Regions from separate parts of the Streptococcus dentalis genome, predicted to be linked through region 1. Evidence: predicted binding sites of a transcription regulator. Region 1 holds the regulator's gene; the other holds the start of a gene.
What was found. The regulator Rex, encoded in region 1, represses fermentation and respiration genes when NADH is low (regulators of the CRP and FNR family bind a similar motif). The targets are predictions, from matches to a motif close to TTGTGAANTANTTCACAA.

Region 1 (4,217 bases):
TAGTAACCGATTCTGTTGCTCCAAATGGGCCAACACCAAAAAATATTAACTATCTGACAGCTAGCGAACTGATCGCTGAAGCTATTGTTCGCATTCAAGAAAGAAAACCTGTTAGTCCTCTATTTGCCTACCACAAGAAATAAGGTCTTAATGTGATATATTTTGATAATGCCGCAACAACTCCCCTTCTACCTGAAGTCATTGATAAAATGTCTGAAACCATGAAGACCACTTTTGGAAATCCATCGAGCCTCCATGCTCATGGACGGATGGCTAGTAAACTTCTCCGAGAATCTCGCGAGCAAATTGCTCAGTCTCTCCATACTATTCCAAATCGTATTTTCTTCACTTCAGGTGGATCAGAAAGTAATAATACCGTTATAAAAGGCTACTGCTTGAAACACCAAACAGATGGCAAACACATCATTACTACCGCTTTGGAACACCATGCGGTTCTAGAACCCATCGAATATCTTGTAGAACGTTTCGGATTTGAAGTTACGATCGTCCAACCAAGAGATGGACGCATTCAGTCTAGTGATATCAAGGCTGCACTTAGACCGGATACTATTCTTGTCTCTACCATGTTTGCCAATAATGAGACAGGCGATCTGTTACCGATTAAAGAAATCGGAGAACTCTTAAAAGATCATCCAGCTGCCTTTCACGTTGATGCTGTCCAAGCAATTGGAAAGGTCCCTGTCTATCCCGAAGAGTTGGGAATTGATTTTCTCAGTGCTTCTGCCCACAAATTCCATGGCCCTAAGGGAGTCGGCTTCCTTTATGCGGCCGTCAAAGATTTTGATAATCTCTTACATGGTGGGGATCAGGAAAGTAAGATGAGAGCCAGCACGGAAAATCTCATTTCAATTGTCGGGATGGCAACCGCGCTTCAGCAAGCTACACTTCATCAAGAAGAAAATTTCAACCAGGTTCAAAAACTCGGCCAAGAACTAGTCAATGGTTTAGCAGCCTACGACTACTACGTAAATGCGAATGATGATCATCTTCCATTTGTTTGGAACCTTGGCTTTCCGGGTGTCCAAAATGATGTATTATTGATGCGACTCGATCTTGCTGGAATTTCTGTCTCTACAGGTTCTGCTTGTACCGCAGGTACCATTCAACCCAGCCATGTCCTTGAGGCGCTCTATGGAAAAGATAGCTCACGCCTAAAAGAATCCCTTCGAATTAGTTTTTCAGAACTCAATACCATAGAGGAGGTTCAAGACTTCCTCACAAAACTTAAAGAAATTTTATCATAGGAGAACAATATGACTTTTGAAACTAGTATCACATTGAAAGACTGCAAATATACCTATAGTCTTCACCCAAATATTAAAAAATATACCTTACGTGACAATACATTTGCTGTTACAAAAGTTGGAAATTACGAGTTGAATCGTTTGCTCGAAGCTGTTCCAAATAGCGGTGAAGGTTTCCTGCTTAAAATTATCTTCAACAAAGACCTCACTGGTTTTAAAATCAATATTACAGATAAGTCAGGTCTTCGCCTGGTTAATATCTTTAAAAATCCAGAAAATGACATTATCCAACAAAAATTCTATTTCTTAATGGATAGTCTCGTTGAAAGAGAAATTTTCAACAAAACAGAGGTTTAATATGGTAACCCTAACTTATATCGACGCGTACCAAGTAGAACGAACGACTACTTATCCCGACCTTGCAGCCTGCATCTTAGCTTTTTCAGGCTGTGTAACCTTACCTGACTCTTACTCAATCGTTTCCATTGAATACAAGGGTGAAAAGCTCCCCTATACGGGGCGTGTCGATGGACTCTATGCTTTTTTGAAAAAATTAGAACAAGCTAAAAACTAAGCTGATGATGATGGAACTCTCCCATCACCATCAGCTTTTTAGTTAGACAAATATATTTTTGAAAAATCGGTCTACATAGTTGATTTTTTCACAATCTTCCTATACAATAAGAGGGAAAGGTTGTGATATTGTGAAACATGATAAAAATACTCCAATTCCACGCGCAACAGCAAAACGCTTATCGCTCTACTACCGCATTTTTAAACGCTTTAACTCTGAAAAAATAGAGCGCGTCAATTCCAAGCAAATTGCGGATGCAATTGGGATTGACTCTGCTACCGTTCGCCGAGATTTTTCTTATTTTGGTGAATTAGGAAGACGGGGATTTGGTTATGACGTAAAAAAACTGATGAACTTCTTTGCGGATCTCTTAAATGATAATGCCATTACCAATGTCGCTATTGTGGGGATCGGAAATATGGGAAGTGCGCTTCTCAACTATCGCTTCCATGAACGCAATAAGATGAAAATTGTCATGGCGTTTGATCTTGACGATCATGAACTGATCAATACCAAAAGTAAGGACGGAATTCCCATTTACGGTATTTCCTCTATTAAAGAAAAGCTCAAACAAGAAGGCATTCAAACAGCCATCCTAACTGTTCCAAGCGTCAAGGCTCAAGAAGTGGCTAGCCTTTTGGTAGACGCTGGGGTCAAAGGGATTCTCAGCTTCTCACCAGTGCATCTGACAGTTCCTAAAGATGTCGTCGTCCAATATGTCGACCTCACCAGTGAATTGCAAACACTCCTTTATTTCATGCGAAAAAACGAAGAATAAAGACTTATACTTTAACAACAAAAAGGTTGGAACCAGAGGATTCCAACCTTTTTTAAACTAAATAATCTGTTTCTTCTCGATAACTATAGTAATTTTCTTCAGATACAATCAAGTGATCCAATAGGGTTAAACCCATCACTTCACAGGCCTCTAAGACTCGATGCGTTACTTCATCATCGTTTTTACTGGGAAATACGGCACCAGATGGATGATTGTGAGCCAAGATGATGGACGTCGCCATGTGTTTTAGTGCATAATGTAGGATTTCACGTGGCTCCGCAATACTTCGATTCACTGTTCCAATAAAAATGGTCTGTTGATGAATAATTTCATTCTGCGTATTCAAATAAAGGGCAACCAGGTGCTCCTGTTTCTTATGGCCGATTTCCTGTTGAATTTTATGGGCCAATTTCTGACTACTCATGATTTGTTCAGAACTCATCAATTCGTCTTTATGAATCCTTCGTCCAAACTCAATCACAGCTTGAAGTTCGATGGCCTTCACCCGGCCAATACCAGAGATTTCCTGTAGCTCCTCTAGGGTTAATTGACTTAACTCCTTTAAACTATTAACCGAACTCAAAAGACCTTGTGCAATCTCATAAACGCTTTTTTGCTTATTGCCTGTTCGCAAGAGAATGGATAACAATTCCTGATGACTCAGCTTATCCACCCCTTCAGAAACCAAACGTTCCCTAGGAAGCAAAGACGGTTCAATAAATGATATGTCGTACATAATTTCCTCCTCACTTATTAATTCGTAATAAATAGAGAAAACGACGACCTTTCATTATTTGCAGGCAATTTCTTGCTTCAAATCATCTAACACTAATACTTCATCTTTATTAAAGCGGATCTGATAACCTGTTTGAACTTGTTCAAGCTCCTTTAAAAACTGTTGAATTTCACAGCGAATCAGGTACTCCTGACTCTGAGGAATGGCCTCTAAAGCTTGGTAAACCTGTTCTACTTCGTAGATTCCTTTCGTAATTAATCCATTTCGTGGAAAATCATTTACTAAGAGATTATAGAAATGATGCAAGAGATGATAAATTCGCTCTTTTGTCACTATCCTACCTCCTTATCATACTCTTTCTCCTCTATTATATACTGAATTTCCCTCAATATTATGACAAGTTCCTTACATAATATTACCAATCTCTTACAATTTTACAAGAATTTCTCCTAGTTTCCTACATAGAAAAAGCCCAGACATTTCTGTCTCGGACTTTATTTTCTTAAAGTTGCATTTGATTATAAGACTTGCTGAATGAATCCAGGATGTCTTTTGGAGCCTTGTCATAGTCAACAGAGGTTTCCAAATTCCCTTTTACAATCGTACGGTAAGTCGCTGCAGCATCCTCACAGGTCACCAAAGTGATCTCATTAACGCCTTCACGATCTTGAATAACATCTACACGGTCTGGAGTCACTGTCTCAACTGACGAGATGACATAAGTATAGACTTTCTCTTTGTCCGTGATGTAGATCTTCATACCAGCCTTGGCTTTCTCTAATGGTGAAAACAACATGGCATTTGCACCAGTTAAGCCAAATACATGGTGACTGGCGAGAGAATAATTGCCTTGCCCCATAACTT
Region 2 (4,217 bases), 490 kb from region 1:
CCTGTTACCAAACCGATTAAGGTACAAGCAACAAGGGGTTGGTGGAATTGGAATTGGTCAAGGATACCTTCAAGACCTGCTAAGAAGGCAACAACGACCACTAATACCATAGAAATAATAGACATGTTTAAAATCCTTTCGTAAGTAATCGATTATTGAACGTTAGCTTTGTTAATTAAGTCAAACAAATCTTTCTTAGAGTCATTTGGCACTTTACGGACGTCAAATTCTACTCCAAGATCACGCATTTTTTCAAATGTAGCCACATCATCTTTATCCATTGATAACACATTGTTCACCATGGTTTTACCAGTTGAGTGGGCCATTGAACCAACGTTCAAGGTTTTAATCGGAACACCACCTTCGATGGCGCGAAGAGCATCTTGAGGTGTTTCAAATAAGATCAAAGCATGGGTATTTCCAAAACGTGGATCTTTTGCAACGTCGATCAATTTTTGAATTGGGACAACGTTTGCTTTCACACCATTTGGTGCCGCTTGTTTGATCAATTCCTTACGGAGTTCATCTTTGGCAACAGAATCTGAAGCAACAATGATCCGATCGGCTTTTGAATCAGGTGTCCAAGCAGTTGCCACTTGTCCATGAAGAAGACGTGTATCTAAGCGGGCAAGGTTAATCTTGAGTTTTCCATCTCCGATAACTGTTCCTTCTGGAATAGCAGCTTGGGCTACAGGAGCAGCAGCGGCTGTACTAGCTTCTTCAACAGGATTCAATTCTTCTGGAAGGGCTTTGACACCGTCTTTTGCTTCCTTAATGATGTTTGCAGCGACTTTATCAACGCCGGCATTTGCATCCATCAAACGTTCTGTATAAGCTTGAATCAACATCGGAAGGTTTAATCCTGTAATGATCGCAAATTTACGATCTGGATTTTCTCCCATGACGCGACTTGCTTGGTTAAATGGAGAACCACTCCAAAGGTCAGCCAAAACCAAGACTTCATCTTCTGCATCAAATGCGGCAACAGCTGCATTGAATTTAGCATAGAGATCATCCGGGCCTTCACTTGGCATGAACGTAACCACTTGAACTTTCTCTTGATCCCCAAAGATCATCGAGCCGGATTGGTGGATTCCAGCTGCAAATTCACCGTGGCTAGCAATAATGATACCAATACTCATTATTGACATTCCTCCTTATAAAATTTGTTTGACTTTCAGTTTAAGAAAACTTTAAGCTACTTTATTATAAATCGTTTCCACACTTAAGTCAATTTTTCTATCAAAATCTCGATGTAAAAACATTGATTTACTATGTTAAATTATCGTTAGATAGAAAAAGAATGCTCTTGAATGAATTTTGTTTATTACTTGTTGATGCTTAAAAAATCAATAATAGAGATGTTTTATAGGATTTGGTTCTCAATGAAAAGATTCCGAGAATCAAACGATATTCTCGAAAACAAAAATAAATATATAACAAATTGTATATAAGAGTGATTGAGAACACTCAAAAAGACTAGCCCAGTTGGGCTAGTCCTGTAGGTTCAGTTGTTTAGTTTGTAAAGTCAAGTACCATACGTCCTTGAATGGTTCCGGCTTCCATTTCGTCAAAGACTTTGACAGCATCTTCCACTGGACGTTTTTGAACGACAGGGACTACCAAGCCTTCTGCCCCAAATTGGAAAGCTTCTTCCAAGTCTTTACGAGTTCCTACAAGAGAACCAATGACTTGGATACCATCTAATACCGTTTTCACAATGCTGAGGTCCATCATTTCAGAAGGAAGACCAACTGCGATCACGCGGCCACCTGCACGAACAGAATCTACTGCTTGGTTGAAAGCTACTTTAGAAACAGCTGTTACGACAGCAGAGTGAGCTCCACCATTTGTTTTTTCTTTGATCAATCCTGGGACATCTTCGACTTCACGACCATTAATGACAAAGTCTGCCCCAACTTCTTTAGCCAATTCGAGTTTATCATTGTTGATATCAACAGCGATGACATGAGCGTTGAAGACTTTCTTGGCATATTGAACAGCTAAGTTACCCAAGCCACCAGCTCCATAGATAACGATCCATTGGCCTGGTTCAGCTTTGGCTTCTTTGATAGCTTTGTAGGTTGTAACACCGGCACAGGTAATAGAAGAAGCTTGGGCTGGATCTAATCCCTCTGGTACTTTTACTGCGTAGTCTGCAGTTACGATACATTGTTCAGCCATTCCTCCATCAACAGAGTAACCTGCATTTTTAACAGTCCGACAAAGAGTCTCGCGACCAGTTGTACAGTATTCACAAGTTCCACATCCTTCGAAGAACCAAGCAACACTGACACGATCCCCAACTTTAAGGCTCTTGACATCTGGAGCAACTTCTTTCACAAGTCCGATTCCTTCGTGTCCAAGAACACGGCCTGGAACTTTACCGAAGTCTCCATGTGCGACGTGCAAGTCAGTGTGGCAGACACCACAGTATTCGATTTGAACAAGAGCTTCCCCTGTTTCAAGTGGTCGCATTTCTTTGTTCGCAACAATTTCAACACCAGTACCTTCTGGATTTACAACAACAGCTTTCATTTTGTTCCTCCTTAAGTGAACGAGAAGTGGTTTAGTATTATTGAAAGCGCTTCTTTAATAACTATGTTAATAATATCACAAACTAGATGACAAAGCAATGAAAAAAATGGAAAAATAGGGGGGTATTGATTAACCGATTAAGTATTTAGGGTAGAAAAAGACATGAGGGGATAACTCATGTCTGTTCCTATTATAAGAATAATTGAATTAATTGGCGCGCGACACCATCTTCGTTATTGGTGAAATCTGTGACGGAGTCTGCATAAGGGAGAAGGACGGAGCTAGCATTTTTCATGGCGTATCCATGACCAGCGAGAGCTAGCATCTCAGTATCATTGTGCTCGTCTCCAAAGGCAATCAAATCCTTCTGATCCATATTGAGTTTATCTAGAAGGTAGGTCAGAGCGGATGCTTTGGTTACATTTTTGGGATTGCATTCCAGAATATTTAAGGGACCACCCCAAGTATTGATTGACAGATTGTAGTCATAATGCCGATTCATTTCATCTGCCAGAGCATATTTGTCTTCCGCTTTCGTTTGAAAGAGGATACAGTTTGGGTCGCTCGTTACCCGCTCGGGATTGAATTGATTTTCTGGTTGGAAAGATTCAATACCGAATAATTTAGGGTCTGCAACGTGCTCATTTGGATCAGTAATAAAGAATTTATTGCGGTATTCGCCAGCTATAAAGTCCGCTTGGATGGTGTCTCGGTTAGCGACCATATCTAGCAGGTATTTTTTATCTAAAGTCAAACATTGTTCATCCGCCCATTTTTTCTCAGGTAGATGCGTAAGAGAACCATTAAAATTGATCATTGGAGTATCTAGCTCTAGTTGTTTGTAGTAGGTATGTGCCATACGGTAGGGGCGTCCTGTTGTAATAATGATTTTATGGCCAAGAGCACTAATTTTTTTAATCGTATCAATGGTAAAGTCGCTCAATTTGCTTTCGGAATTTAAGAGGGTGCCGTCTAAATCTAGAGCGATCATCTTTTTATGCATAATTCGGTTCCTTTCGAGAAGAATGAGACCATTATATCAGAAAAATCGGAAAAGCGCTCAAAAATCGAGAAGAGAAGTAGGATTTCTTGAAAGGCGAAAGATCTTTTGGTAAAATAGAAATAACGTTCGCAAATTGATTGGGAGCGAGAATGATGAAAAAGGAGTTTATTCTGAAATGGATAAGTTTTTTAAACTTTCAGAACATGGAACCACTGTTCGGACAGAGGTTCTTGCTGGTTTGACAACCTTTTTTGCGATGAGTTATATCCTCTTCGTAAACCCTCAAATGTTGTCACAAACAGGTATGCCAGCTCAAGGAGTCTTCCTTGCAACGATTATTGGATCCGTTGTCGGGACCTTGATGATGGCTTTTTATGCCAATTTACCTTATGCACAAGCACCTGGGATGGGCTTGAATGCCTTCTTTACCTTTACCGTTGTATTTGGTATGGGCTACTCATGGCAGGAAGCTTTGGGAATGGTCTTCATTTGTGGTGTGATTTCATTGATTATCACATTGACAAATGTTCGAAAGATGATCATTGAATCAATTCCGACCGCTCTTCGGTCTGCTATTTCAGCGGGGATCGGGATTTTCTTGGCTTATGTTGGGATTAAGAATGCAGGATTTTTGAAATTCACGATTGATCCTCATACCTATACAGTGGTCGGGGAA

Region 2: a site for Rex is predicted at 2,602-2,619, ahead of adhP (alcohol dehydrogenase AdhP). Genes of this name have one in related genera too.

Annotation. Positions count from the first base shown of each region.
Region 1 is NZ_CP139418.1:1,462,405-1,466,621, forward strand. Features, by position in the region: gene SM121_RS07110 (ribose-phosphate diphosphokinase) at 1-143, shown strand, start outside; gene SM121_RS07115 (cysteine desulfurase family protein) at 153-1,265, shown strand; gene SM121_RS07120 (DUF1831 domain-containing protein) at 1,275-1,622, shown strand; gene SM121_RS07125 (DUF4649 family protein) at 1,624-1,839, shown strand; gene SM121_RS07130 (redox-sensing transcriptional repressor Rex) at 1,970-2,617, shown strand; gene radC (RadC family protein) at 2,670-3,353, opposite strand; gene SM121_RS07140 (hypothetical protein) at 3,408-3,686, opposite strand; gene SM121_RS07145 (class A sortase) at 3,856-4,217, opposite strand, start outside.
Region 2 is NZ_CP139418.1:1,952,880-1,957,096, reverse strand. Features, by position in the region: gene SM121_RS09625 (PTS mannose/fructose/sorbose transporter subunit IIC) at 1-125, opposite strand, end outside; gene SM121_RS09620 (PTS sugar transporter subunit IIB) at 153-1,142, opposite strand; gene adhP (alcohol dehydrogenase AdhP) at 1,516-2,538, opposite strand; gene SM121_RS09610 (Cof-type HAD-IIB family hydrolase) at 2,729-3,541, opposite strand; gene SM121_RS09605 (NCS2 family permease) at 3,717-4,217, shown strand, end outside.